DNA from 4 places in the Edwardsiella tarda ATCC 15947 genome. Region 2 is predicted to be linked to each of the others. Evidence: predicted binding sites of a transcription regulator. Region 2 holds the regulator's gene; each other region holds the start of a gene.

Region 1 (7,724 bases), 990 kb from region 2:
CAAAAACTCATGACGCTGCGACTCCAACCAGGCGAGGCGATCGCTCAGCCAGAGAATACGCTGAGCCAGCGTACGGATCTCGCGAGGCCCGCGAAAGGGGGTGTCCCGCCCCAGCGTCTCCCCCTCGCCCAGACGGCGGATCATCCGCTCGACATCCTTCACCGGGCCGATAATCATCCAAGTAAATAGCCCGACCAACAACACGCTGACCAGGAATAGCACCAGCGCCTGCCAGCCGAAGTAACGCCCGCGCTCGGCGATTGCCTGTTGCAACTGCTGCCCCCGACTAAACAACACATTGCGTGTCGCTTGTACCATCGTGCCATTGGCTTGCGAGAAGCGAGCGAGCGCCGCATCGGCCTCCGTCTGCGGCAGGCTATTCACGCACTGCGGCTGAGCCAATTGCGTCAATAGCGCGTCAAGTTGCCGATAGTCACTCCCATCGGGCAACAACGCGGCATGCTGCTCCAACAGTTGGCGATATTGCGCATGCTGACGCTGATAGAGCGCGGCGAGACGCTCATCGCCCAGCACACAGTATTGGCGATAGCTACGCTCCATCTCCAGCGCTAACACCGCCATCGCCTCGCTCCGCCGCGCATCGCTCAGGGTCGTGTGATTGACGTCGGCGGCCTGTGCGCTCAGATGATTCAGACTCTGGTAGGCCTGATAGGCCAACACCAGGAGCGGCAACAGCACCAACAAGAAGGCCAACAAGACCAGTTGACGGAGAGAACGAGGGAATTGGGGCCATGACATGCAGCATCACTCCCGGCGCGAAGCGAGAAAACGGGTCGCCACATGCTACCCGAGCGCCCAGAACGAGAAAAGCCCGACGGGACGAAGCCGGCGGGCCTGATGATTGCCACCGGGGAGTAACCCGGTACGCGACCCGCGCCAATCTGGCACAGGGTAAGAATAGGTGGCGCCTCACTCAACGTGTCGTCCTGTGCCTGATAAAGCGCCGAAGCGACTGTTATCGATATTTCCGGACGGTAGGCACCGTGCTAATGGCGTCATTCGAGGTTTTATGGAGCCGGCCATCAAGGCGCTGACATAAAGAGTTGAATGAGCAACCACTAATATGGTTACACAACTGCCGACAAATAAAAAGTAGCAGCGATTAATATTCTGTAATATTAGGAGCAATCTGTTCAGCGCGCCAGTCGATCACCGCCGACTGGCGCACCGCACGGCCAGCGCCGAAACGCCAGCCGCGCAGGCCGGCTCAGCCCAGCGCCCGACGCGCGTTGCGGAACAGGCGTAACCACGGGCCATCCTCGCCCCACTCGGCCGGATGCCAGGAGTTGCTCACACTGCGGAATACGCGCTCCGGATGCGGCATCATCACCGTCGCCCGCCCGTCCTGGCTGCTCAAGGCGGTAATGCCATTCGGCGAACCATTCGGGTTAGCCGGATAACGTTCGGTCACCTGGGCGAAGTTGTCGACATAGCGCAGAGCGACCAATCCCTGCTGCTCCAAGGCCGCCAGATGAGCCGTGTCGCGTACCTCGACCCGCCCCTCACCGTGTGACACCGCGATAGGCAGGCGCGACCCGCTCATTCCCTGCAGGAACAGGGAGGGGCTATCGCTGACCTCAACCAGGCTAAATCGCGCCTCGAAGCGTTCGGAGACGTTACGCACGAAGCGTGGCCACAGCTCAGCCCCCGGGATCAAACTACGCAGATTAGACATCATCTGACAGCCGTTACACACCCCCAGCGCCAACGTCTCCGGACGCTGGAAGAAGGCGGCGAACTGGTCGCGTGCACGCGGATTAAACAGGATAGACTTGGCCCAGCCCTCACCGGCGCCCAGCACATCGCCGTAGGAGAAGCCTCCGCAAGCCACCAGCGCCTGGAAGGTATCCAGGGTGAGGCGCCCGGCGAGAATGTCGCTCATATGCACATCCAGCGCCTCGAAGCCGGCACGATGGAAGGCCGCCGCCATCTCGACGTGCGAGTTCACCCCCTGCTCACGCAGCACCGCCAAGCGCGGACGCGCCCCGCGGGCGATGAAGGGGGCGGCGATGTCCTCTTGCGGATCGAAGCTCAACGCCACGTTTAGCCCAGGATCCTCCTCTAGCAGCTTGCCCTGATGCTCCTGATCGGCGCAATGCGGGTTATCACGCAGGCGTTGCATCTGCCAGGTGGTCTCGGCCCACCAGGCGCGTAAGGTCGAGCGTTTCTCGTCGTATACCGGCTGCGCGCCATGGCGGATATGCAGTCGATCGCCTGGCATCGCCTGGCCTATCTCGTGGCTAATCGCCGCCAGACCGTGCTCGGCCAAGATGGCTTGCACCGCGACCAGATCGGTCTGGGCCACCTGGATCACCGCCCCTAACTCCTCACTAAACAAGGCCGCCAGCGTATCTTCGCCCAACGTGGCGATGTCGATATCCAGCGCACAGTGGCCGGCGAAGGCCATCTCCGCCAGGGTCACCAACAACCCGCCATCGCCGCGATCGTGATAAGCCAACAATAGCCCCTGCGCCACCAACTGTTGCATCGCGGCGAAGAAAGCCCCCAGTTGCGCGGCGTCGCGCACGTCGGCCGGGATATCCCCCAGCTGGCGGTACACCTGCGCCAAGGCGCTGGCCCCCAGGGCGTTACGCCCGGCACCCAGATCGAGCAGCAGCAGAGCGTTCGGCTGCGTGCAGTGCAGTTGTGGCGTCAGGGTACGGCGTACATCCTCCACGCGCGCGAAAGCCGTGATCACCAGCGATAATGGCGCGGTCATTTCACGCTCCTCGCCATCCTGTTGCCAGCGGGTCTTCATCGACATGGAGTCTTTGCCCACGGGAATGGTCAGACCCAGCGCCGGACACAGCTCCTCACCGACCACCTTAACCGCCTGATACAGGCCGGCATCCTCGCCGGGATGTCCCGCCGCCGCCATCCAGTTCGCAGAGAGCTTGACGCGCTTAATGTCACCGATGTGACAGGCCGCCAAGTTAGTCAGCGCCTCTCCCACCGCCAGACGCGCCGAGGCGGCGAAGTCGAGCAGCGCCACCGGGGCACGCTCGCCCAACGACATCGCCTCGCCGTAGTAGCTATCCAGGCTGGCGCAGGTGACCGCGCAATCGGCCACCGGCACCTGCCAGGGGCCAACCATCTGATCACGCGCCACCATGCCGGTCACGCTGCGATCGCCGATGGTGATCAGGAAGGTCTTCTCCGCTACCGCTGGCAGATGCAACACCCGTCGAACCGCCTCCTCGATCTCGATGACGCCACGATCCAAGACATTGGCCGGCGCATGCAGGGTATCGACCCGGCGCGTCATCTTCGGCGTCTTGCCCAACAGCACGTCGAGCGGCATATCGATTGGTCGGTTGGCGAAGTGGCGATCGCTTAAGGTCAGTTCGCGTGTCTCCGTCGCCTCACCAATCACCGCGTAGGGCGCGCGCTCACGCTCACAGATGGCGGCGAAACGCGGCAGATCCTGTGGCGCGACCGCCAAGACATAGCGCTCTTGCGACTCGTTACACCACAGCGCCAACGGGCTCATCCCCGCCTCATCATTAGGAATATCGCGTAACTCGAAACGCCCGCCGCGACCGCCGTCACTCACCAGCTCCGGCATCGCATTGGATAGGCCGCCCGCGCCCACATCGTGGATAAAGCGGATCGGGTTGGCCTCGCCCAACTGCCAGCAACGGTCGATCACCTCCTGGCAGCGTCGCTCCATCTCCGGGTTATCGCGCTGTACCGAAGCGAAGTCGAGATCGGCGTCCGACTGCCCGGAGGTCATCGACGAGGCCGCACCACCGCCCAGACCGATGTTCATCGCCGGTCCCCCCAGCACGATCAACTGATCGCCGGCGGCAATCTCCCCTTTCTGGACATGTTCGCCCCGGATGTTGCCGAGGCCACCGGCCAGCATGATCGGCTTATGGTAACCGCGCAGCTCGACGCCGTTATGGCTGGCGACCTGCTCCTCATAGGTGCGGAAATAGCCCAGTAACGCGGGACGGCCAAACTCGTTATTGAACGCGGCGCCCCCTAACGGGCCGTCGGTCATGATATTCAGGGCACTGACGATACGCTGCGGGCGGCCAAAATCCTGCTCCCAAGGTTGCTCAAAACCGGGAATACGCAGGTTGGAAACGGAAAAACCGACCAGCGCCGCCTTGGGTTTAGCGCCACGCCCCGTCGCGCCTTCATCACGGATCTCCCCACCTGAGCCGGTGGCGGCACCCGGCCAGGGCGAGATCGCCGTCGGATGGTTATGGGTCTCAACCTTCATCAGAATATGCGCGGGTTCCTGATGGAAGTCATAGCGCCCGCTCTCGCCATCGGCGAAGAAGCGCCCGACCGCCGATCCCTCCATCACCGCCGCGTTGTCCTTATAGGCCGATAATACGTAATCCGGCGTCTGCTGATAGGTATTCTTGATCATCTGGAACAGCGACTTGGGCTGGGTCTGACCATCGATCACCCAGTCGGCGTTGAAGATCTTGTGGCGGCAGTGTTCGGAGTTAGCCTGAGCGAACATGTACAGCTCGACGTCGCTGGGGTTGCGCTCCAGGCGGGTGAACGCCGTCACTAGGTAGTCCATCTCATCCTGCGCCAACGCCAGCCCCAGGCGCAGGTTAGCCTCCTCTAAGGCGGCCCGGCCCCCTTGCAGGATATCGATATACTGCACCGGCTGCGGCTCGTGCTGGGTAAATAACTGCTGGGCCTGATCCAGATCGGTGAACACACACTCCATCATGCGATCATGCAGCCGATCCTGTAACGCTTGCCATTGCGCATCGCTCAGCGGCTCACTCTCGATGTAGTAGGCCAGACCACGCTCCAGGCGGCGAACCTGATGCAACCCGCAGTGGTGGGCGATATCGGTCGCCTTCGAGGACCAGGGCGAAAGGGTACCCGGACGCGGGGTGACCAACAGCAGCCGTCCCGACAGCGCATGCGTGGCTTGCGACGGCCCGTAGGTCAGCAATTGTTGTAGGGTCGCGTATGCCGCGGAGTCCAGTGGTGCGCTGACATCGGCAAAGTGCATGTACTCAGCATAGATAGCGTTCACCGGCAGGGATGCATCCCGGCAGGCAGAGAGCAGTTGGTTAACACGAAAGGCCGATAGAGCGGGAGAGCCGCGCAGAATTTCCATGATGATTTAATTCTCTCGTCTGCGAGGAAGCTGTTTACAGCCGCCTCAATGGGCGAAACAGGGGGAAACCGGCGCCATTATAGTGAATCTCCCAGCGCGACGAAACCGTTTGCGTAGCCTTTCTTGTAAATAGCCCTGAGCGCCTATTTATTGACCCAAAATGCGGTTAAAGTTGCACACTGGCGTTTTGTTAAGCAAAATGCGCCTGTTTTTTTGGTTTGACCTTTATTCCACGTTTAACACCAGCACTCGCATCCCGCTAGACCGTCATGGGATAACTATTTGAAACGTATAAAATATAATTATTACCTTATCGGTATTGTCTGCGCGCTTTTAGCGTTAGCCCTGTGGCCCAACATTCCGTGGCGCAGCGGCAATGAAAATCAGCTACAACAGGTTCTCGATCGTGGAGAGCTGCGCGTCAGTACCATCATCTCTCCGCTCAGTTACCAGCGCGAAGGCAACACGCTCTCCGGGTTGGATTATGAGCTGGCTAAACGCTTCGCCGACTATCTGGGGGTGAAGCTGCGCGTGACTGTGCGCCCCGCCCTGCCCAAGCTGTTCGACGATCTGGAGAGCAACGATGCCGATCTGATCGCCGCCGGATTGCTCTACAACAGTGAGCGACTGCAGCGTTACCGCACCGGCCCGACCTACTACTCCGTCTCACAACAGTTGGTGTATCGCCAGGGTAAGGCGCGTCCGCGCAACCTCGGCGAACTGAATGGCACCCTCAAGGTGCAATCCGGTTCGGCGCACATCACCACCCTGAACCACTATCGCCAGGAAAAGTATCCCCAGCTGCAGTGGGAGCATAGCGATCGCCTCTCAGCGAACGACCTCCTCAAGCAGGTGGCCGACGGGAAACTGGACTATACGGTGGCCGACTCGATGGTTATCGCCCTGTTCCAGCGTATTCATCCCCAGGTCGCGGTAGCCTTCGATATCAGCGATGAAGAGCCAGTGATGTGGTACCTCAATCGTAATGAAGACGACAGCCTGTATGCGGCGATGCTCGACTTCTTCAGTCAGAGCGCCGAGGACGGTACCTTGGCGCGCCTGGAGGAAAAGTATATCGGCCATGTCGGCAGCTTCGACTATGTCGATACACGGACCTTCCTCGCCGCCATCGACAACGTGCTGCCGACCTTGCAAGAGTTCTTCACCCAGCACGCGCGCACCATGGATTGGCGCCTATTGGCCGCCGTCTCTTATCAAGAGTCTCATTGGAATCCGCAGGCGACCTCACCGACCGGGGTGCGCGGTTTGATGATGTTGACGCGGGCCACCGCGGAGGGGCTGGGGGTCAAGGATCGCCTCGATCCGGAGGAGAGTATCGCGGGCGGCTCGCTCTATCTGGAGCGTCTGATGAGCAAGCTACCCGAGAGTATCCCGGAAGATGAGCGGATTTGGTTTGCCCTGGCCGCCTATAACATGGGCTACGGCCATATGTTGGATGTGCGCCAATTGACCCAGCAGCAAGGGGGCGATCCCGATAGCTGGGCCGACGTTAAGCAACGTCTGCCGCTGCTGAGCCAGAAGAAATACTATCAGCGGCTCAACTATGGCTACGCCCGTGGCCACGAAGCCTATCAATATGTGGAGAATATTCGCCGCTATACCGTCAGCCTACGCGGTTATCTACAGGAGAAGGAAAAGCGCGAGGCGGCCGAGGCGACCCGTCTGGCACTGCTGGCGCAACGCGGTAACGCCGCACTGCCGTTAAGTGCCAATCGCCTCACCCTGTAACGATCGGCTACTCCTGCGCCCCCTCATCGGGCGCAGCCTGACGCCGGGCCTCGCGCTCGGCGCGCTTCTGGGCCCGCCGTTGGCGAAAAAAATCACTCAATTGCGCCGCACACGCCTCGGCTAACACCCCACCACACACCTCGATGCGATGATTCATTCCCGGGTGACCGAGCACATCGAGTAACGAGCCGGCGGCGCCGGTTTTCAAGTCACTCGCACCGTATACCAGACGCCGGATACGGCTGTGCACCATCGCCCCGGCACACATCACGCATGGCTCCAATGTCACATACAGCGTCGCCTCCAGCAGGCGGTAGTTCTGTAATACCGCGCCCCCCTGTTGTAGCGCCATGATCTCGGCATGTGCCGTCGGATCGTGACGGGTAATAGGCCGGTTCCACCCTTCGCCGATCACCTGATCATCCAGGACTAACACGGCACCGACCGGTACCTCGCCCTGCGCTCGGGCCCGTTCTGCCAACGCCAGCGCCCGGCGCATCCAGTAACTATCATCGTGTTGTGTCACTCCATCCCCCCTTCGGTTTCCGGCGCGCATTATACACAGCCCTCTCCTCCCATTAGCGTTATTTCAATTTTGCTGGCATCGCAGCAGACAGCGAAAACATCACAGACATACTATATGTCGCCTATCGCTTAGGCGTTGGCGAATCGCCAGGCAAAACGCCATCGGCCCATCGTCACCCAATGACCCCCATTTACCGGAGATACCTGGATGTTTGCACAAATTCGGCGCATGAAACACGCACTATTGCTGGCTGGCCTACTGACCGCCTCAGCCCCACTCTGGGCCGCAGAGTACTGGATCGATGTCCGTGTACCAGAGCAGTACCAGCAAGAG
Region 2 (7,724 bases):
TAGCTGAGCGCCATCACCAGCATCGCCAGCATGCTCAGTGAATAGATCACCAACAACCAAGGCAACAGCAGGGATCCACCGATGCGGCTCAGCAGGGCGCGACAACCGTAGCCACCCAACAGGAAGGCGATAGTTTGCGGCACATAGCTCAGGCCGATATCGTTCGGGCTATAGCCCATCTCGCCGAGGATAAAGGGCGAGCCGGTCAGCCAGGCGAAGAAACCGGCGGAGCAGGCGGCGTAGATCAGCACGTTGCCGCTAAAAATATTGGAGCGCATCAGATGCAGGAAGCCGATGTTCGGCGCGCGGGTATTCGCGGCGGCGGCTCGATGCTCTTTTAGCCGCAGTGTGGGGATCAGCAGCAGCAGGGTGATCAGGAACAGCATGGCGAAGATCGCCTGCCACTCGAAGTGGTTGAGTAACCAAGCGCCGAGCAGCGGGGCTAATGCCGGTGACAGGGCGACCAGCGGCATCACCGTGGCGAAGACGCGGTTGGCAACCCCTTTGCTGTAGCGGTCGATAACCAAGGCCTGCCAGGTGACGGCGGCGGAACAGACGCCGACCGCCTGCACGAAACGCAGTACCAGCAGCTGGCTGGTGTTCTCGATCCACAGCATGCCCAGACAGGCCAACGCAAACATGCTCAGGCCCAACACCAGCACCGGCTTGCGTCCGATGCGATCGGAGAGCGGTCCCCACAGCAGTTGTGCAAAGGCAAAACCGGCCAGGAAGATACTCAGACTGGCGCTGATGGCACCGGCGGAGGCGCCCAGATCCTGGCGCATCGCGCCGAAGGCGGGCAGATACATATCGGTGGCCAGGTATCCCAGCATACTGAGGCCGGCCAGATAGAACATGAAACCTGATTTACTTCTCATTATTTTGACTCGTTATGAATATTTTGCAGGCGGAGAATGTGACGGCTGAGAGTTTATTGGCTGGCATCGCGCTTGTGAAACGCTATTATTTGGCATTATGAGTGAAAAATTTTGAAAGCAGTGTGAGAGGGGGTTAGCTATGTGGTCGGAGTATTCGCTGGAGGTGGTCGATGCCGTGGCACGTACCGGTAGCTTTAGCGCGGCGGCACAGGAGCTGCACCGGGTGCCCTCTGCGGTGAGCTACACCGTACGGCAGTTAGAGAATTGGTTGGCGGTCACGCTGTTCGAGCGGCGTCACCGCGATGTGGAGTTGACGGAGGCTGGGGCGTTTTTCGTCGATGAGGCGCGCGCTATTATCAAAAAAATGCATGCCACCCGGCGCCAGTGCCAGCAGGTCGCCAACGGTTGGCGCGGCCAATTCCATGTGGCGGTCGACCGAATCGTCCGTCCGCAGCGTTGCCAGCAATTGGTGGTGGATTTTTACCGCCACTTCCCCGACATGGAGTTGATGATCCACAGCGAAGTATTTAATGGCGTATGGGACGCGCTGATCAACGGTCGGGTCGAGGTGGCGATCGGCGCCACGCGAGCGGTGCCAGCCGGGGGGCGCTACGCCTTCCGCGACATGGGCTTTCTCCACTGGCGCTGCGTGGTCAGCCCCGATCACCCCTTGGCGGGCTTCGACGGTGAGTTGGATGACGATCGTCTGCGACCGTTTCCGGCGCTGAGTATCGAGGATACCTCGCGCACTCTTCCCAAGCGGGATACCTGGTTGTTGGATAACCAGCGGCGCCTGGTGGCGCCGGATTGGCCGTGCGCCATCGACTGTCTGGAGGCCGGGTTATGTGTCGGCCTGATGCCGGCACATGCCGCCGATCCCTTGATCGCCGCCGGGCGTCTGCACGCCTTGCGTTTGAGTCAATCCTTTCCCGATAGCGCGTGCTGCGTGACCTGGCAAGACCACAGTCGTTCGCCGGCGCTCGACTGGTTACTCGATTACCTCGGCGATACGCGCACCATGAATCAGGAGTGGCTCATGCCACAGCCAGTGTGATGATCCGTCCCGCGCGGGGGACATCGGCCGCATCGTGTGTGACCAGGATGGTGGGGATGGCGCGCTGGGCGATCTGCTGATAGATCCAGTGGCGGAAGCGCCGGCGCAATGGCGTGTCCAGGCGAGAGAAGGGTTCATCGAGCAGTAGCGCCTGTGGGGCGGCGAGCAGCGTGCGCAGCACGCTGATGCGAGCCCGTTGCCCGCCGGAGAGGGTTGCCGGATAAACGGCGGCCATCTCCGCCATCTCCGCTTGGCATAACGCCTGAGCGACGGCATCCGGTGCCGCCTGCGGGGAGAGAGCGAAGCGGAGATTCTGCTCGACCGTGAGGTGAGGGAAGAGCAGATCGTCCTGGAACAACAGCCCGATCCCCCTACGCCAAGGGGGCGTTTGGCTGAGTTCGCGCTGACCCAGCCACAGTGCGCCTTCGGCACGCAGTGGCGGGGGGAGCTGGCCCGCGATCCCGGCTAAGAGCGTCGATTTACCGCAGCCGCTCGGCCCCATCAGCGTGAGGATCTCTCCGGGTGCTACCGTCAGGGAGAGTGCGGGCAGCAGTGGCTTATGTGACAACGTCACGCAGAAGTTTTCGAGTTTAAGGGAAGTCATGACGAGAAGATCCTCGCACGCCACGCAACGGCAGCCAGAGCGCTAACAGGAAGGCGGGTAACGGCAGCAGCGTTTGCCACAGGGCGCCGATGGCCGCCAGACGGCGATCGATGCCACTGGCGTAGGCGACGGTTTCGGTGGCCAGGGTGGGCAAGCGCCCGGCGCCCAGCCCTAGGGTTGGGAGATACAGGCCGACGCTGACCGCCACACCAAAGGCGAGGGCGAGCAGGAGTGCCGGCATGAGTTGCGGCAGCTTGACGCGGTAGAAGGCCCGCCAGGGTGTCTGCCCCAACGCCAGCGCGACGCGTATCTGGCGCTGATCGAAACGCAGCCAGGGGCCGGAGAGCGTCAACAGGTAATAGGGGGTGACGAACAGCAGTTGACCATAGATCACCACTGGATAGCGACCCAGCCAGTGATAATGGGCGGCGAAGAGCTGTAGGCCGAAGATCAGCCCCATTTGCGGTAGCAGTAGGGGTAAGAGCAGCCAGGCTCCGGGTTGGCGTCGACGCGCGGCATACCACTCCAGGGTGCCCAGCGCCAAGGGCAACGCCAACAGATTGACCGCCAGGGCGATCCATAGGGTGTGCCACAGTGGGCCGCTCCAGTCATTGAAGCTGTACAGCCAACTGTCATAGCGCCACTGTTGCGGCCAGCGCAAGGGAAACGGCCAACGCTGTGCCAGGGAGATCAGCAGTAACATCAGGTAGACGCTTGCCGTGAGGCCTAAGGCGATGGGCCAATAGAGTGCGATTCGTCCTCTCATCTGCCGCTGATGGCGGCGTGGCGGCCGGCGGCAATAGTGGATCCAGACGCGTTCGATAGCGAACCAGATCAGCAGCGCCAGGGCGTTGAGTAACAGCAACACCAGCGCACCGAGCGCCGCCAGCGCGCCCTGCTCACCGTCGCTGATCCATTGCCATAAGAGTTGCGCAAACAGATAGGGACGTTGCGGGCCAAGCAACAGGGCCAGATCCAGCGCCGAGAGCGAGAAGGCCAGCACGCAGAACATCGGCAGGCGTAAGCCGGGCAATAACTGCGGCACCACGATACGCCACCATCCCTGGCTCGGTGGATAGCCGAGCGCGGTGGCGGCACTAAGTTGTTGCGCCGCCGCGCAGCGTTCGGCCTGAGCCAGCACCAGCAGATAGAAGAAGGGGGTCTCCTTGAGCAGGAGCAGCAGCATCAGGCTCAGGGCATAGGGATCGTTGGGCAGCGGCAAATCGGGGGGGTGCTGCCAGCCGAACAGTGGTGCCAACAGGCGCCACACGAGGCCGGTGGGAGCCACGAGCATCAATAGGCCGGTGGCCAGGGCGATATGGGGGGCGGCGAGTAGTAGGGCCGGCGTCAGGCGATGGCGGCGCCGCTGTTGTAGCGTCCGCCCGGCCAGCGCTAACCCGAGCGTTAGCGCCCCCAATGAGGCGCCGAGGCTACTGAGCAGCGAGAGCAGTAGACTGCCGCCCAGTGCGGGCCAGTGCAGCAGTTGTTGCCAGGTGCTCGCGAGATCCCCCTGTTGCAGCGGCAGCAGGGTGGCGGGCAGCATCGCCGCCAGCGGCAATAACCCAGCTAGCAGTACCAGTAGCGGGAAGATCGCCAGCCGTGACACGCTTAGCGACGGTAATCGATGAACGGCCCATCGGCGACGGAGCGTCGCTCGACCAGTTTGGGATGCACCTCGATGGTCTTGGCGTCTTCACGCTTACTGGTGATGCGATCGAGCAGCATGTCAAACGCCATGGCGCCGAGACGCTCCTTCGGCTGGTGAATGGTGGTCAACGCCGGGGTAAAGTAGCGCGCGTTGCGCACGTTATCGTAGCCGATGACGGAAATATCTTGCGGCACGCGCAAGCCCATCTCATCTGCCGCACAGATGGCCCCCATCGCCATGATATCCCCGCCGACGAACACGGCGGTCGGGCGCTGTTTCTGAGCCAGGATGTTTTGCATCGCTGCGTAACCGGACTCCGGCTCGAAATCACCCTCGACGAGCCACTCGGGTTGCGGAGTAATGTTAGCCTCTTGCAGCGCCTTGATGAAGCCACGCAGACGGCCGCCGCCGGTGTTGCGCGATCCCGGGCCGGTGATGGCGCCAATATCGCGATGGCCGCGTTCGATCAGGTAGCGGCCAGCCAGATAGCCACCCTCGAAGGCGTTGTCCTGGATCGCATCGGTGAAGTCGCTACGCCGTGTACCCCAGTCCATGACCACCATCGGGATATGGCGGTAATCCTCCAGGATCTCCAGCAGATTCTCGGGGTACTCGGAGCACATGACCAGCAGACCATCGACGCGTTTCTGCGCCAACATGGCCAAATAGGCCTTTTGCTTCTCCAGATTGTTGTGGGAGTTGCACAGGATCAGGGTATAGCCCTGGCTGTAACAGCTGTTCTCGACCGACTCGATGACCTCGGCGAAGTAAGGCGCCTCGCTGGAGGTCGCCAACAGGCCGATGGACTTGGTATGGTTAACCTTCAGACTACGGGCAACGGCGCTGGGCGAGTAGTGTAGCTCTTTGATGGCCTCCCACACGGCGGCTTTGGTTTCGTCGGCGACAAAGCGAGTTTTATTGATGACGTGAGACACCGTGGTGGTCGACACGCCTGCGCGTTTTGCCACATCTTTAATCGTTGCCATGAAACAAATGACTCCTAGGCGTACGCGGTGCGTCGCCGGTTTGTTAATCGTTTGCCTGCGTGTAACGACGCCCGCGCAAATCTCGGTAGTACAGCATCGCTGCGGTTGCGCAAATAGGGTGACGTGTGTCGTTTCTTGTTTAAAATTATAACGTCGCCACGCGGCAGTAAACCGCAAATTCTGGCTGATCTTACGCAAAAGGGGAAGCACTAATTAGCGATTTGCGCAGGATGTAATCATAAGATTTTCTGCGTGTTTTAATGAGTGATTTATGTAAAAATGATTTAACACAGATTTAGCGTGTTTGCTTTATGGGCAAAAATTGATATAGAACGTAAAACAAGAGGTGTCAAAATGGAAAGCGATCTGAAATATTCCTTGGTGACCACGGTGGTAGCCCTGTCGCTGATCGTCGTCGCAGGCCTGATTGTCGCACTACATTGAGAGTGAGCCAAGGCGGCGGGGACAGAGCCGGAGGCAAAGAGAAAAGGCGCTCAAAGAGCGCCTTTTTTATCACCGGATGATCGGGATCAGGCCAGGTTCTGCGCGACGAATTCCCAGTTAACCAGCGCCCAGAAGTTTTCCAGGTATTTCGGACGGGCGTTACGATAGTCGATGTAGTAGGCGTGTTCCCATACGTCGACGGTCAGCAGCGGCTTGTCTTCACCCGTCAGCGGGGTGGCGGCATTAGAGGTGTTGACGATGGCCAGGCTGCCATCCGCCTTTTTCACCAGCCAGGTCCAGCCGGAGCCGAAGTTGGCGACGGCAGACTTGGTCAGCGCTTCCTGGAAGGCGGCGAAGGAGCCAAAGGCCGCGTTGATCGCGTCGGCCAACGCGCCGGTCGGCTCGCCACCGCCGTTCGGAGAGAGGCAGTGCCAGTAGAAGGTGTGGTTCCATACCTGAGCGGCGTTGTTGAAGATACCGCCGCTGGAGGTCTTGATGATCTCTTCCAGAGACTTACCTTCGAACTCGCTCCCCTTGATCAGGTTGTTCAGGTTAACCACATAGGTGTTGTGGTGCTTACCGTAATGGTATTCCAGGGTTTCGGCGGAGATATGCGGCTCCAGCGCATTCTTGGCGTACGGTAATGCAGGTAATTCAAATGACATAGCTCTCTCCTTAATGCTTTTGTGACAAGCCGGTTGAACCGTAGACGCGACGCCGGAGCGTACGCCAGCGGTGAGATAAAAATGAAAAAATCTTGTTGTCCGCTTGTTATGGTTTGTGATTCTAGCAAGTTTTACCATTAAAGACAGGGGGTAGCTGTATTTTAGTCGATCGAATGGTGAAATGTGCAGCAGCGGGGGCGTCGGTGGAGACAGCAAGGAGAGACGCGGCGATCATGTGCAGACCGCCGCAGGGTGATGACGGGCGATCAGCGAATGGTTTTCGGCGTCATCACACGACGAGCGCCAAGATAGTGATCCTGCCAATAGTCATCGCCGAGGTAGCTGATGCGGATCTCCTCGCCGGTGCGCGGTGACTGGATGAACTTACCGTTCCCCAGGTAGACCCCAACATGATCGGCCGCGCCACGGCCATTGATCTGGAAAAAGACCAGATCGCCGCGTTGTAATTCGTTGCGTTTGACCGGCGCGGCATCGCGCAGGTGATACATCTCGTTTGCCGTGCGTGGCATTTTGATATTCAGCAGATCCTGGTAGGCGTAGTAGATCAGACCGCTACAGTCGAAACCGGTGTGGGGCGAGCTGCCTCCCCAGCGATAGGGTTTCCCGATCTGGCGCATCAGCTTATTCATCGCCGTCTGTTTGGCATGCTGATAGCGTTTTTTGTGCTGCGGGCTGAGACGCAGGGGGTGTCTATCTTCCTGTGGGTGGCGCCGAGTGACATGATGCGCCACTTGCCGCGCGGAAGGGCGGCCATAGTGTTTCTTTGGCGCGCTCTGCTTGCGTGCGGCCGATGAATGACGACTACGCTCCGTGTGAGTTTTTGCGCCGCGCCGGGGGGGGTGGCTAGCATGCGTGGCGGTGACGGGACGGGAAGCGGAATGGGAGGTACGCTGAACGTGTGCGCTGGCCTGATGCGTGGCGCTGCGTTGTTTGGCGCTGCCGTGCTCGCTTTTACGCTTCTTACGCTCGGCATGCTGGCTGTGAGACGCCGCAGACTTCCGCTGATCGGCGCTAATCTTGTGGGCCGGTGCGGCCGCCGCCGAGGTGGTAAACCATTGGGTAAACAGCAGTACAAAGAGCGCAACGAATAGACGCATCATCAATCGCTTCCGAGCCAAACACTAAAATAAAAACCTAGAAACTACAGTATTAATTCAATAATGCCGAAGATAACAGTACTGATGTTTACGTATTAGCGTCTAATTGTGAGCAAATATTTCAATTGGTGCATTTCGCGTCATCCCCTATTTTTTCTGGGGAAAATAGCGTCTATTTTCCCCGATAAATCGCTGGGGATATCGAGTTGGCGAGCGCGCTGGGGGTTAGCGTGATGCGCTGAAGAGACCACACAAAATGGGGTGTTTTTTTCCGCTGCCCGTCACCGCTACAATAGCGACACCCGGCCTTGTCGCGGGCGATCTCTT
Region 3 (7,724 bases), 1.8 Mb from region 2:
CGATGGGGGATTCCAACTGCATCAGTAAGGCGTCTGCCTGCGTCACCAACGCCTGATAGCGCGCCAGATACTGCGGCGTCAGGGCCGCGTTAGCACCCGCATGGATGCCAATAACATTCTCACCGTCCTGGTTAACAAAGATCAGCGCCACGCCGGTGCTCTCTCCCGCCACGGCCTCAACGGCAGCGATATTCACGCCATCGCTGACCAACTGGCTGCGGATCCGTTCACCGATATCATCGGCGCCCACACAGGCAATGAAGGCGACATCGGCACCGCTACGTCCGGCAGCAACCGCCTGGTTGGCTCCCTTACCACCGAATGCTACTTGATACCCCTTGCCTGTTAGGGTCTCCCCCGGGCGGGGAAAGTGTTCAACCTTAAGGATATGATCAGCATTGATGCTGCCTAATACGACCAGTTTGCCTGTTTGCATACTCTGTATTCCTACTTATCTACCGCCGCCGCTTCACCGACGGCGGTACTGCCCAGATCTTATCCGCGGCGTATTACTTGGTCACCAGCTTCAGCTCAACGGGAATATTAGCCGGGACTTTCTCCCCTTTGATCACCTTATCGGCGGTTTCTACGCCAATGACGCCGATCTGCTCCGGCTGCTGTGCCACCGTGGCACCCAGCTTACCACTCTGTACCGCTTTTTCGCCGTCTTGCGTGCCATCGAAGCCGACGACCAAGACATCGTTACGCCCTGCCGTTTGCAAAGCACGCAGGGCGCCCAAGGCCATCTCATCGTTCTGCGCGAAGACGGCCTGTACCTGCGGGTGAGCGGTAAGCAAATTCTGCATGACGTTCAATCCTTTGGTACGATCGAAGTCGGCTGGCTGACTGGCCAAGACGTCAAACTTATGGGCAGCGACAGCCTGCTTAAAGCCCTCGCCCCGCTCACGTGCTGCGGAGGTTCCCGCGATCCCTTCCAACTGGATCACCTTAGCGCCGGCCCCCAGTTTCTGGGCGATAAAATCACCAGCCAGCTTACCGCCCGCGACGTTGTCGGAGGCGATATGACTAACGACCTGACCTTGACTGGCAGCACGGTCCAAGGTGATCACCGGAATGTTGGCCTGATTCGCCATTTTTACCGCATTACCGACCGCATCGGAATCGGTCGGGTTAATCAACATCAGTTTCGCGCCGCGCACCGTCAAGTCCTGCACGTTCGCCAACTCTTTAGCCGGATTATTCTGGGAGTCTAAGACCACTAGCTTGTAGCCCAGTTTATTCGCTTCCTTCTGTGCCCCATCTTTCATCGAAACAAAGAAGGGGTTATTCAGGGTAGATACCACCAAGGCGATCGTATCCTGCGCCAGGGCGTTAGCACTGAGAGAGGCGCTCAGCGCCGCGGCAGAGATCAGGGTTGCCAGTTTTTTCATGTTCATCTCATCGATTCCTGTAGGTAAGGTTATTTATTGCTTTTGTTGTCTACCAAAACCGCCAACAGAATCACCGCAGCCTTGACGATCATTTGGTAGTAGGAGGAGACACCGAGTAAGTTTAATCCGTTATTCAAGAAGCCCAAGATCAAGGCACCGATCAGTGTTCCCATGATCCGCCCCTTGCCACCCGCTAAGCTAGTTCCACCCAACACCACTGCCGCGATGGCATCCAGCTCATAACCAGTCCCGGCGGTCGGCTGTGCCGAGGAGAGACGAGCCACTTCAATCACGCCAGCCAAGGCCGATAACAGGCCGCATAAGGCATAAACCACAATCTTGACGCGATCGACATTGATACCCGATAAACGGGTCGCGGCTTCATTTCCCCCCAGCGCGTAGATATAACGCCCTAAACGCGTGTGGTGCAGCATGTACCAAGCCAGCGCAAATACGATAATCATCAGCCAGATCGGCGTCGGCATCCCCAATGGACGACCGATACCGAACCAACCAAAGAGGTCCGCCTGCGCCGAGAAACCAGTATTGACCGGGCTTCCATCGGTATACACCATGGTGACCCCGCGCAGCAGTAGCATCATCACCAGGGTCGCGATAAAGGCTTGCACCTTCCCTTTCGCCACAATGATACCGGTACACCCACCGATCGCCGCCCCCAACGCCAGCGCCGCACCGACGGCCAGTAACGCATTGACATCCAAACCGACGATGGACGCCGCCACCGCACCGGTCAAGGCCAACAACGAACCAACGGATAGATCGATGCCAGAGGTCAGGATCACGAGCGTCATACCAACGGCCATGATGGCATTGACGGAGGTCTGTTGCAGAATGTTGAACAGGTTATTCAAGGTGAAAAAATTGGGGCTCATGGAGGAGACCACCGCGATCAGCACCAATAAGGCGATCAGCGACTTCTGCTCCACCAGCCAGGTTTTGAGCCGGGCTTTGCTGAATCCGCCCTGATTGACTGAGACTTGGTTATTCATCGGGGATTACTCCTGCTTAACGCCGTATTGCTTGCCGACGGCGGCCGCCATCAGCACTTCTTGTGTTGCCTGTTCGATCGGGAACTCCCCGCTCAGATGCCCTTCATGCATCACCAGGATACGATCACTCATTCCCAGTACTTCAGGCATCTCCGAGGAGACCAGGATGATGCTCAAACCATCCGCCTTAAACTGGTTAATTAGCTGATAGATCTCTTTTTTTGCACCGACATCGACGCCTCGCGTCGGCTCATCGAGGATCAATACCTTGGGGCGTGTCATTAACCCACGCGCGATAGCGACCTTCTGTTGGTTACCACCGGAAAGTAAACCGATCGCCTGCTCCATCGATGGTGTCTTGATATTGAACAACGAGATAAAGTCGCTGACCGCCTCCTGCTCTTCACCATGCTTAAGCGATCCATTGAGACGGCTGAAATAGCGCAGCGCCGTCAGCGACATGTTCTCCTTCACCGACATACCCAGCACCAAGCCATCACGTTTACGATCTTCCGAGATATAAACGATGCCGTTGGCCAATCCCTCTTGAGGCAAACGGATCTGCACGTCATGCCCTTCCAACGTGATCGAACCCTGGGTTCGTGGCAATGCGCCATACAGGATCTTCATCAGCTCAGTACGCCCGGCCCCCATCAATCCGGAGATGCCTAAGATCTCGCCGCTACGCAGGGTAAAGGAGACGGCATTCACGCCCGGGCCGGACAACTGCTCAACCTGTAAACGCAACGCCCCGGGAGCCTTATCCAGACGTGGATACTGCTCCTCCAGTTTGCGCCCAACCATCATTTCGATCAGTGTGTCTTCTGTCAGCTCGTCAACGGGCCGCTCGGCGATAAACTGACCGTCGCGGAATACCGTCACGTCATCGCAAATCTCAAAAATCTCTTTCAAGCGATGAGAGATATAGACGATGCCACGCCCCTGTGCCTTGAGTTCGCGGATCACACTGAACAGCGACTCGGTCTCCGTATCGGTCAACGCATCCGTCGGTTCATCCATGATGATCACCCGCGACTCGAAACTCAGAACCTTGGCGATCTCCACCATCTGCTGTTCACCGATAGACAACTCACCGACCAGACGATGGCTGCTATACCCTAGATTGAGACGTGCCAATAGCTTGTCGGCCTCAGCGTACATCTTTGTCCAGTCGATGCGCCCCCAGCGATTAGTAAACTCACGCCCTAAAAAGATATTCTCCGCAATGGTAAGCTGCGGAATGAGATTCAACTCTTGATGAATGATGCCGATGCCCGCCTCTTGAGAGGATTTCGGGCCACTAAACGCGGTCTCCTGTCCCAAGTAATGCAGCGAGCCGGCATCTTTCTGGTAGATCCCGGTCAGCACCTTCATCATGGTGGATTTGCCCGCACCATTTTCCCCCACCAGCGCCATCACGCGGCCGGGATACACATTCAATGACGCGCCGGATAACGCCTTCACGCCAGGAAAAGACTTATCGATTGCGTTTAACGCCAGTAACGGTTGCATAATGGCCTCAGAAGGTCACGCCGGCATACAGCAGTACATTGGCGTAGGGAGAGCATTCACCGCTACGGATGATCGCCTTACTCTCAGCGCTCAGCGTCTTAAACTGGCTATGCGTGACATAATCGATTTGAATGTCATTTCCCTGACGCCGACCTAACTGCTGTAGCCAATCCAGCAATTGCTGGTGGACGTCAGGATTGATCTGCGCCATCTCCTGCGCCACAACGGCACGCTCCACCTGCATTTCCGCCGTTACCGTCTCCACAACCTGCATAAAACGCGGAATATCATGGGTCAACGCCAGATCGATACGCGCCACCCGATCAGGGATCGGTAAACCCGCATCCCCGATGGCGACGCTATCCGTATGGCCAAGACGGGCGACTAACGCCGAAACCTCAGAATTCAGTACTGTGCCTTTTTTCATGACTCACTCCACCAGCGAAACGTTTCGCTCATCGGCTAAGTGTAAGGGGAGGGTGAGAACGAACCAAGGAAAAAATAAAAAAATGTGATCGCTATCGAAACGTTTCGAGGCAAAAGCGATTCAGCCAAAGCGCGGTTTCAATCAAAAAGGGCGCCCAATGGCGCCCTTTCGTAAGAAATCAGGTCGGGATACGACGTTAGATCTCGACCTGCGTCCCTAACTCGATCACCCGGTTAGGTGGGATCTCAAACTGATCGGCCGCTTGGAGCGCATTACGGCTCAAGGCCATAAATAGGCGACCACGAGCCTTGAGGTACCAGGGACGATGCCCCAACAGTAACGACTCATGCGACATGAAGAAGGAGGTTTCAATGATACGGCAGGGTAATCCCTCCAACCCACAGCGATGGAAAATTTCCTCGACGTTCGGCGTCTCTTTAAAACCGTAACTGGCTACGACACGCCAGAAGGTCGGCGAAAGTTGCTCCAGGGTCACTCGCCGCACATTATGCACGTAGGGGGCATCCTCGGTACGCAACGTCAACAGGATCACCCGTTCATGCAATACCTTGTTATGTTTTAGATTATGCAACATTGCCAAGGGGATAACATTCACCGCGCGCGACATATACACCGCCGTGCCAGGCACCCGTACCGGTGGTGACTTCTCCAGAGAGGCAATCATCGCCTCCAGAGAGTTACCGTGTTCATGCAAACGACGTAGTAAACGAAAACGCTCGCTCTTCCAGGTCGTCATGATGATAAACATCAGCAGACCCAAGGTCAGCGGCAACCAGCCGCCTGATAGGATCTTCATCGCGTTGGCGCTAAATAGCGGCACATCGAGGCACAACAACCCCAGCAGCAACACGGCCACGATGAAGCGGTTCCAGTGCCAGTTCTTCAATGCCACGGTACAAGAGAGCATGCTGGTCAGTACCATGGTACCGGTCACCGCAATACCATACGCCGCCGCTAGATTGCTAGAGCGCTCGAAGCCGATGATCACCAATACCACGCTGATGTACAACGCCCAGTTGATCGCCGGAATGTAGATCTGCCCGGCCTCCATATCCGAAGTATGGATGATACGCATCGGCGGCAGATAGCCTAAACGCACCGCCTGACGCGTCAGGGAGAAGACCCCGGAGATTACCGCTTGCGAAGCGATCACCGTCGCCAGGGTCGCCAGGACCAACAAGGGGATCAGCGCCCAGTCTGGCGCCAGCAAGAAGAAGGGGTTTTTAATCGCGGTCGGATCGGTCAGCAATAATGCCCCCTGCCCGAAATAGTTCAGCATCAGCGAGGGGATGACAAACAGGAACCAGGCCAAGCGAATCGGCTTCTTGCCGAAGTGCCCCATGTCGGCATACAACGCCTCGACCCCGGTGATCGACAACACTACAGCCCCCAATGCAAAGAAGGCGAGGCTCTTATATTCGACAAAGAAGTTGATTGCCCAGCGTGGGTCCAAGGCATGTAGTACCTGAGGGTTAGCGAGAATACTACGTCCCCCAAGGATCGCCAGCGATAGGAACCATAACACCATCACTGGGGCAAACAGGCGACCGATGCTTCCGGTACCGTGCTTCTGGATAAAAAATAACACGGTCAATACTAAGACGGAGAGGGGGACGATATAGGGATCGAGCGAGGGCGCGGCAATCTCCAGCCCCTCGATAGCCGACATCACGGAAATGGCTGGTGTGATCACCACCTCACCGTAGAAGAAGCTACCGCCGATCAACCCGAGGATCACCAGTGTCGCCGTGACCTTCGCCGTCGTATTACGCCCAGCCAGCGACATCAACGTTAAGATGCCCCCTTCACCGGCGTTATCCGCCCGCATGACAAAGGTCAGATACTTCAGCGAAACGATGAGGATCTGCATCCAAAAGATCAACGAGAGAAAACCGAAGACAATCTCCGGCTTCACTTCGAAGCCATAATGTCCGGCAAAGCACTCGCGGAGTGTATAAAGAGGACTGGTACCGATATCGCCATACACTACGCCGATAGCCGCCAGGGTCACTGTGGTCAGTGAGCGTTTCTGTTCTGTACTCATAACATTTTTCGTTGTGAAATTTCCGTCAGCCATAGATGCGCCAACATCCCGAGCGCAGATAAAGGTTGCACAGTATGCATAAATACCCTCGCATTCCCACCGTAAAACCCGCAAGAATATCGTTGATTATGTAACAAACAACATGGCGTCTTGGCGCTTGGCCCTCTCTCTTCACCATCCCGACACGGGCGAAATAAAGCTGGTCATACACCTTATAAATAGATACAACAAAATCATCCATGTCATGAATAGAGATTAGTATGACGCAACCCCGTCAATTGGCCGAACGTATTTCTCGGCTGAGCCATGCATTGGAGTCAGGTTTATATGAGCGGCAACAAGCGGTACGCCTATGCCTATTGGCGGCACTGTGCGGCGAGAGTGTGTTTTTACTCGGTCCGCCCGGCATCGCTAAGAGCCTAATCGCGCGCCGGCTCAAGTTCGCCTTTCGCGATGCGCGCGCATTCGAATACCTGATGACGCGCTTCTCCACGCCAGAAGAGGTCTTCGGCCCCCTCTCTATCCAGGCGTTAAAAGATGAAGGGCGTTATCAACGCCTGACTCAGGGCTACCTGCCCGAAGCAGAGATCGTCTTCTTAGACGAGATCTGGAAGGCGGGCCCCGCGATCCTGAACACCCTATTGACCGCCATCAACGAACGCCGTTTCCGTAACGGTGAATGCGAAGTAGCCATTCCCCTACGCCTACTGGTCACCGCCTCAAACGAACTACCGGAGGCTGATGGTGGACTCGAAGCACTGTATGACCGCATGCTGATTCGGCTATGGTTAGATAAGGTACAGGAAAAGAACAATTTCCGCGCCCTGATCAACAGCCATCAGGATGATGGCTATAACCCCGTACCCGCTAGCCTCACCATCGGCAGCGAAGAGTTTCAACAGTGGCAACAACAGCTGATCAGCGTCACGCTGCCGGATAGCGTCTTCGAGCTGATCTTTCAGTTACGCCAGCATATCGATTCGTTGGAAAACGCGCCCTATATTTCTGATCGGCGCTGGAAAAAAGCCGTCCGTCTGTTACAAGCCTGCGCCTTCTTTAGCGGACGTAGTAGTGTCGCACCGCTGGATCTGATCCTGTTGAAGGAGTGTCTCTGGCACGACCTGCCCTCACGCCAACTGCTCAATCAACATATTCAATTGATCCTAACCCAGCAGGCCTATCGTCAACAGGCACTCCTGTTGCAAATACAACAACTGGAGACACAGTGGCTACAGAGTCAGCGCGACTATCAACAGACCCGAGCCCTGACGCTGCAAACCAAAGCCGGGCTCTTCAACCGTAAGTCTCAGCACGCCTTA
Region 4 (7,724 bases), 1.7 Mb from region 2:
TTTGCCACCCGCCCGTAGGCTCGCCAGGTTAGCGTTCAAACCGATCGTAGCGAAGAAGGCCAACATCAATGGATCCTTCAGCGACATATCAAAGTCGATTTCGAATCCGACACTCTTCTTCAAAACGAGCAGGGCCAAGGCGACCAGCAGACCGCCGGCCACCGGTTCGGGGATAGTGTATTTGGTGAGTAATGGTATTTTTTGCACCATCTGACGCCCCAGCAATAACACCAGCGTCGCGGCAACCAACGTGCCGTAAATGTCCATATGATACATTCAGGTACTCCATATAGTTTTTATATTTCAGAAAGTTATATAAACACACCTTCTTAGTACAGTTTTGGAATCCACCAATGTAAAGGCAAAGGTTATGGTGCAGCAAGTTTTTAGAGAAAAAAACTGATGTACGCAAAAGCGCGAAAAAAAGAGCCCCCACCCACGCGCAAACGTTTGCTTTTGTGCGCTAGATCATTAAAATGCGCCCATTGTCGATCCTGGATGCCGTACTCATGACCACACATACCACAGAGCTCAACCCTGCATGCCCGTCACACACAGCTCCGGCCACGACCAGCGAACTGATTTATCGCCTGGATGATCGTCCGCCATTGGCGCAAACCCTGTTTGCCGCCTGCCAGCATCTGCTGGCGATGTTTGTCGCCGTGATCACCCCCGCACTACTGATCTGCCAGGCACTCGGCCTACCGGCCCAGGATACGCAGCACATTATCAGCATGTCGCTCTTCGCCTCGGGATTAGCCTCGCTGCTACAAATCAAGACCTGGGGCCCGGTCGGTTCGGGGTTATTGTCGATTCAAGGCACCAGCTTTAACTTTGTCACCCCCTTGATCATGGGGGGTATGGCCTTGAAAACGGGTGGCGCGGATATTCCGACCATGATGGCGACGCTGTTTGGTACCCTAATGCTGGCCTCCTGTACCGAGATCATCCTGTCCCGCTTCCTGCATCTGGCTCGCCGCATCATCACGCCACTGGTCTCCGGCATCGTGGTGATGATCATCGGCCTGTCGCTGATTCAAGTCGGTCTCATCTCCATCGGCGGCGGTTACGCCGCGATGAACGATCACAGCTTCGGTGCGCCGCGTAATCTGTTGCTGGCCGGGGCGGTACTGCTGGTGATCATCCTGCTCAATCGCCAGCGTAACCCCTATCTACGCGTCGCCTCATTGGTGATCGCCATGACCGTCGGCTACGCCCTAGCCTGGGCGCTAGACATGTTGCCCTCATCGGCAGCCGAGCCAAACACTGCCCCACTGCTTACCGTGCCGACGCCGCTATATTATGGCCTGGGCATCGACTGGAACCTGTTGATCCCACTGATGCTGGTGTTTATGGTGACCTCGCTGGAAACCATTGGCGACATCACGGCCACCTCGGATGTCTCGGAGCAGCCGGTGTCCGGGCCGCTGTATATGAAGCGACTGAAAGGCGGGGTACTGGCGAATGGTCTCAATTCGATGCTCTCCGCCGTCTTCAACACCTTCCCCAACTCCTGCTTCGGCCAAAATAATGGCGTGATCCAGTTGACGGGTGTCGCCAGCCGTAAGGTGGGCTTTGTGGTAGCGCTGATGTTAATCCTGCTGGGGCTATTCCCGGCGGTGGCCGGCTTTGTCCAACACATTCCCGAGCCGGTACTCGGTGGTGCGACCATCGTCATGTTCGGCACCATCGCCGCCTCAGGCGTACGTATCGTCTCGCGTGAACCGCTCAACCGCCGCGCCATCATGATCATGGCCCTGTCACTGGCCGTTGGACTCGGGGTATCCCAGCAGCCGGAAATCCTGCAGTTCGCACCACAATGGCTGAAGACACTGCTGGCCTCCGGTATCGCGGCTGGCGGCATCACCGCCATCGTACTGAACCTGATCTTCCCACAGGAAACAGCCCGCTAATCGCATTCTCGGTGGGCTGCCCTGGCCCGCCCTCTCCTTTCGGAACGCTCCCTCTTGAGCCTCCAGCGCAATTACGGCATAAACTAGAAGATATCCCGCCACCTCTTCCGCCTCCGCGGCCTCGTCTGGATTCGCTCGCCTGCCCCTATCGGGTACGGGCAGACAGCGACGAGGTGATATTGAGGGTGCGGCGGGTTCATAGGCAGGGTCTGACTCTGCGGGTTACTGAAAGGACGGATCGCCATGAAAGTTGTCGGGAAACTACTCTTGACCCTCATCGCACTGTTGTTGCTGATGTCGGTTGCAGCCTATTTCGTGTTGCAAAGCCAGTGGGGCGCCCGCCAGATCAGCGCCTGGGTCAACGACCATACCCGCTACCGCATCACCTTAGGCGGGGTACATCACGACATCCGCCGTCCCAGGGCACTGCAACTGACGGACTTCAGCTTGGCGCGCGCCGGGCAGCCCAGCGAACTGCACGCAGCAGCCGTTACCCTGACCTTCGGTGGACAACAGTTCAGTACACCACGTCATTTCAGCGCCATTCGCCTGAGCCAGGGTACGCTTCGGCTAACCGCTACGGGCCTGCCAGCCCTCCCCATCAGTGCCAACACCCTACAGCTACAGGACATGCGCCTCGACTGGCCGCAGAGTGATTGGCCGCTCCAAGCGACGGGAGTTGATGGCGGTATTGTCCCTCTGCAATCTGGCTCCCCGCATGTCGCCTTCCAGTTTAGCGCCGCCACCTTGCGTATCGGCGAAATTCCGGCACAGAATGTCCTAATCCAAGGTGAGTACCGCGATCGCCAGCTGTGGCTCACCAATCTGGGAGCCGACCTCGCCAACGGCCAAATGACCGCCCAAGCGCAGCGTCTCGCCGATGGCACCTGGAACATCGAGTCGATACGCCTCAGCCAGATCCACTGGCAGAGCCCGCAAACCTTGCGTCCGTTCTTACAGACGTTAAAACGCTTACCACCGCTAACGCTTCAACGTTTGGAGCTATTAGGTGCGAATCTGGAGGGTAACGGTTGGGCGCTGAGTGGACTCGATGCGAGCCTTTCCCACGTCTCACTGACTCGTGGCGACTGGCATAGCCGACAAGGTACCTTGGCCTTCAACGCCCGTGACATTGTGCTAGGCGGTATCCACCTGAGCGAGCCGCTGTTCGATGCCGACCTGACGCCACAAGGGATTAGCGTTCGCCAATTCAGCACCCGTTGGGATAATGCGTTATTGCGTACCAGCGGATCCTGGCGTCGCGATACGGGAGCGCTGGCACTGAACGACCTGGCGATTGTCGGATTAGAATACAGCCTGCCGACGAACTGGCGCGAACTGTGGCTACGCCCGCTACCCAATTGGTTGGCGACGATTACCCTGGATCACTTCTCACTCAGCCGCACGCTGCTGGTCGACGTCAACCCCGCTTTTCCCTTCCAGATGACCGCATTGGATGGATTTGGCAATCAAGTAACACTGGCTCGTCAGCATCGTTGGGGGATCTGGCATGGACAAATGCAATTCAATGCCAGCGAGGCGACCTTCAACAAGGTCGATCTGCGGCGGCCATCCTTCACGCTCCAAGCCGACGAGCAAGGGATCCGCATCGACGATCTCAGCGCCATCTCTCAGAAAGGGTTGCTAGAGGCGAACGTGAGTTTAAATCGCCGCGATGATCGGTTGAGCCTGACCCTCGATGGACGCGGCGTGCCAGCGAATCAGTTGAACGCATGGGGCTGGCCTTCTCTGCCGCTCCAAGGCGACGTTAACCTGCAACTGTCGCTACATGCGCCACTGCGTGCCACGACACCGTTTCGTCCGGGGGTGAACGCCACCCTGAACGCCCAGGATGCCAACGGGAATCGTCTGCAACAACGCATGGTCGATGGGGTATTGATGACGAGTGAATAAGCCGTCTCGGCGACGACGCGAAATGGTCGACGCGCCCCAGCTCACGGCGGGGCGCGCCAGCGGCGCATTGGGGATTACTGCGCGAAGGTGAGGGTGCCAAGGACTCCATTGGCGATATTCGCCGCCTCTTGGCGGTTATCCCCCGGCAGAGAGATCTGCATGGTCATCAGTTGATCGCCGATCTGTGCCAGGATGATGCTGGAGTAGACAGCATGGCCATTAGCCTGCTGCATGCTCACCACCTTCTCCACCGACTTACCGCCCAGCGTCACGGCTTCCGATGAGACCAGCTGCAAGCTAGCATCACGCGACTTCTGCTGGTCGATCAGGCGAGATGACAGGGTATTCAGGCTATCCTTCGGCATCGGTGCCAGAATGACGATCACCGCCTGTTGGCCGGTCTTATTGGCATACACCGACATATTATTGGTCTGTGAACCCAACTTGCTGGTCTGATCGCTCAATCCGGCCGGCAGCGTAAAGCTAATCTTGCCATCCAGCAGGCTCACCTTAGCCCCCGCAGGTACGCTGGGCTGCGTCGCACTCGCCCCCTGCGCTGGCGCGCTAGCCTCGGTGGTGGAGTTGCCATCACAGGCGGCCAGCCCGGTAACCAATAGCCCGACGCCGATCAACTTCACTAAATTACCCATGGAAATTCCTTATGTTGTCCGAAGGTCTGATTCCACATCGCACCCGATCGCGGAATAAAAAGCAAGTAACCGAATGTTACGCCGTATCCAAACACAACGCTTTGGCCAATCGCAGACGATAATCAGCCACCGCCCCCTGTGGTTGCAATTGGATGATGCTGTAACCATTCTTGATCAACATCATCAGCATCGCAGGAAAACCATTACGCGTCTTGACCTCGATGCGCCGATAACCGTGCTGTATCGCCCACTGTTGCTGCGCCTGCAAGAGAGATTGTGCGACGCCAGCCCGTCGCCACGCTGGCAACACGCCACCGAGCCAACTATAAACGGTCTGGCTATCCAGCGCGTAGCCGATCTTAAAACCAACGGCCTGCCCCGCGATACGCGCAATCAACAAACTGCTTTCGCGTCCATCCAGACGGGCGTGTAAATCCGCCAGCGTATGGCGTGAGTTAAACTCCGGAATGGCGCGATATAACGCCAAGATCTCCTGCGGGGTCGCCGCATGCAGAGTAATCGCCGTCATCGCTTTCTCCTCGGGATGAGAAAACATCATAGCGTAAAATGGAGGTAGTGAAACGAGGCGACATCATTACGCCGCAGGGACGCCATCAGCGACGTCCCCTATGGATGCCGAACTATGCCAACGAGATCTGTTGGCGAAAAGCGATACGCTTCAACAGCATATTCAGCATGACACCATACATCGGCAGGAAGAAGACCATGCTGATCAATAGTTTGAAGGTATAATCCACCAGCGCAATCTCGACCCAATGCGTCGCCATAAACGCATCACTACTGTGATAGAAGGCAATAAAGAAAAACGATAGCGTATCGCTAATATTGCCAAACAGCGTCGACGCGGTCGGTGCAACCCACCACGCCCGAGTCTGGCGTAGCCGGTTGAAAACATGCACATCCAGGATCTGGCCGAGGACATAGGCCATAAAGCTGGCGCACGCGATACGCGCCACCATCAGGTTCATACTGCCCAAGGCAGCGAACCCTTGCCACTGCCCCTGGAAAAAAAGCGCAGAGACACAGTAGGAGATCAGCAACGCTGGCACCATCACCGCGAGGATGATACGCCGTGCCAGTGGCGCACCGAAGATACGCACCGTGAGATCCGTCGCCAGAAAAATAAAGGGGAAGGTGAATGCACCCCAGGTGGTATGGAAGCCGAAAATCGTAATCGGCAACTGCACCAAATAGTTACTTGATGTGATAATTAACACATGAAAGAGGGACAGCCAACACAAGGCTGTAAACCGCTGTTGCGGGGTAAAACTAAACATCAATGTCACCTTTTTGGTTATTGGGGTGAGGGAACCCAAGAAAAATAATTATCCACTAATGGATGCGGCAGCGATCATACCCGGCTCACGCCATGATGCAACGGTTATTTTTCACGCAAACGTTAACGCCCTTTGCAGCGCACGGCCCGGCAGGTACACTAACGACGTAATACTATGGACCCGAACGAATGACCGCCAACGCGGCCGCAGCCAGAGACCCAGCATGACCGATCCCTTTGCCAACCCAGACAAAACCTTGGACGCCTTAGGCCTACGCTGCCCGGAACCCGTGATGATGGTACGTAAGACCGTTCGCCATATGGCGGCGGGCGAAACCCTACTGATCATCGCCGACGATCCGGCTACGACCCGAGACATCCCCGGCTTCTGCCGCTTTATGGATCACACCCTGCTGGCACAGGAGGCCGACCAGGCACCCTACCGCTACCTGGTGCGTAAAGGTGGGGCATAAGCCGCCCTCTACGAGCGGCTTATCAATCACAATTTACAGCGGGCTTAAGGTGATCTCGACGCGACGGTTCTGCGCCTTACCTGCGGCGGTGCTGTTGCTGGCGATCGGGTTCGCAGGCCCCATACCGATGGTACGGATACGCCCCGCCGCCACACCCTGTGTGATCAACGCGCTGGCCACACTGTCGGCTCGCTGCTGCGATAGACGCATGTTCAGATCGCGGCTACCGGTGCTATCGGTATAGCCCACAACATTCACCGCAGTCTTCTGATACTCCTTCAGCACCATCGCGACCCCTGTCAGCGTATTGGCACCGGCGGGCTTCAGGTTACTGCTGTTAGAATCGAAGGTAACATTGTTCGGCATGTTCAGGACGATGTTATCCCCCTGGCGCGTCACGCTTACCCCAGTACCCCGCATCTTGTCACGCAGCTTAGCTTCCTGCACATCCATGTAATAGCCAATCCCTCCCCCCAGCGCCGCCCCGGCGGCCGCGCCGATCAGTGCGCCTTTACCGCGATCGCTCTTCGATGAGGAGAGTGCGCCGACCCCGGCGCCTAGCAAGGCGCCCAGTCCGGCGCCGATGCCCGATTTCCCAGCCTGGGACTCACCGGTATAAGGATTGGTGGTACAACCGGAGAGGATCAGCGCCGCACTGACCAGGCCTGCGATGCACAAACGGCTTTTTTTCATGAAGAAACCTCAATGTCGGTAAATGCCCCCGCTCCCGGGGGCGTAAAATCCACGAGATAAACTCGTACTTGGCTCAGAGCACGCTGCCTGAGCCACACTGCTCCCGTCTGACCGGAACGGTGTGTATTGGTTCCCTATGAGTGGAGCAAAAATCAGGTCACACGATAAGGGTAACAACTCCTAAAGTGGCAAACAGCAATGCAGAAAGTCGCCGCCCCCAACCACTTGTCAGGTAGGGCTGTAGACGAGCGCCAAACCACAACATCGGTGCATTGGCTAGCACGATCCCCAACGTCGACCCCAGAACGACCCAGGTAAGATGCTGGTAATGCGCCCCAAGCAGGACCGTGGCGATCTGTGTCTTGTCGCCAATTTCGGCGAGGAAGAACACCATCAGAGAGGCCCAGAAAGGATGGCCTCCCCGGATCTCACCGTCATCCCGATCGGGAAACAGTACCCATATCGCCATCGCCAGGAACCCCATGGCGACCATCCAACGCATCATCTGGGGATTGAGGAACTGATTGACCAATTCGCCAATTAGCGCAGCGAAATAGTGATTAACCAGGGTGGCTAGAGTGATCGCCAACAGAATCAGGAAAGGTTTACCAAAACGCGCCACCAACAGTAGCGTCAAAAGCTGAGTCTTATCGCCGATTTCAGCTAAGGCGACGGAACTCATCGAAGTTAAAATAATAGACACGACAGACAAATACCGGGGTGAGTAATCTGGACATATGGCGCGGCCAGGCCCTCACCCCGGAGTGCGCCTTAGCCGACCACA

Evidence for each region. The regulator PurR, encoded in region 2, represses purine synthesis genes. The targets are predictions, from matches to a motif close to CANGCAAACGTTTGCNTG.
Region 1: purL (phosphoribosylformylglycinamidine synthase) is a predicted target of PurR. The motif match lies at 5,215-5,232, and genes of this name have one in related genera.
Region 3: rbsD (D-ribose pyranase) is a predicted target of PurR. The motif match lies at 4,353-4,370, and genes of this name have one in related genera.
Region 4: tusA (sulfurtransferase TusA) is a predicted target of PurR. The motif match lies at 5,888-5,905, and genes of this name have one in related genera.

Annotation. Positions count from the first base shown of each region.
Region 1 covers NZ_CP084506.1:2,732,432-2,740,155, forward strand. The annotation lists gene DCL27_RS12735 (sensor histidine kinase) at 1-759, opposite strand, end outside; gene purL (phosphoribosylformylglycinamidine synthase) at 1,229-5,119, opposite strand; gene mltF (membrane-bound lytic murein transglycosylase MltF) at 5,399-6,865, shown strand; gene tadA (tRNA adenosine(34) deaminase TadA) at 6,873-7,391, opposite strand; gene pspE (thiosulfate sulfurtransferase PspE) at 7,599-7,724, shown strand, end outside.
Region 2 covers NZ_CP084506.1:1,745,908-1,753,631, forward strand. The annotation lists gene punC (purine nucleoside transporter PunC) at 1-878, opposite strand, end outside; gene punR (DNA-binding transcriptional activator PunR) at 1,018-1,932, shown strand; gene DCL27_RS08130 (ATP-binding cassette domain-containing protein) at 1,913-2,536, opposite strand; gene DCL27_RS08135 (ABC transporter permease family protein) at 2,523-4,142, opposite strand; gene purR (HTH-type transcriptional repressor PurR) at 4,145-5,170, opposite strand; gene cydH (cytochrome bd-I oxidase subunit CydH) at 5,525-5,614, shown strand; gene sodB (superoxide dismutase [Fe]) at 5,701-6,279, opposite strand; gene DCL27_RS08155 (C40 family peptidase) at 6,546-7,397, opposite strand.
Region 3 covers NZ_CP084506.1:3,577,295-3,585,018, forward strand. The annotation lists gene rbsK (ribokinase) at 1-436, opposite strand, end outside; gene rbsB (ribose ABC transporter substrate-binding protein RbsB) at 510-1,397, opposite strand; gene rbsC (ribose ABC transporter permease) at 1,421-2,401, opposite strand; gene rbsA (ribose ABC transporter ATP-binding protein RbsA) at 2,408-3,913, opposite strand; gene rbsD (D-ribose pyranase) at 3,921-4,340, opposite strand; gene kup (low affinity potassium transporter Kup) at 4,537-6,405, opposite strand; gene ravA (ATPase RavA) at 6,666-7,724, shown strand, end outside.
Region 4 covers NZ_CP084506.1:13,091-20,814, reverse strand. The annotation lists gene gltS (sodium/glutamate symporter) at 1-276, opposite strand, end outside; gene DCL27_RS00100 (nucleobase:cation symporter-2 family protein) at 510-1,913, shown strand; gene DCL27_RS00095 (AsmA family protein) at 2,157-3,827, shown strand; gene DCL27_RS00090 (DcrB family lipoprotein) at 3,902-4,477, opposite strand; gene DCL27_RS00085 (GNAT family N-acetyltransferase) at 4,554-5,006, opposite strand; gene DCL27_RS00080 (7-cyano-7-deazaguanine/7-aminomethyl-7-deazaguanine transporter) at 5,119-5,775, opposite strand; gene tusA (sulfurtransferase TusA) at 5,999-6,247, shown strand; gene DCL27_RS00070 (OmpA family lipoprotein) at 6,281-6,940, opposite strand; gene DCL27_RS00065 (TMEM165/GDT1 family protein) at 7,098-7,643, opposite strand.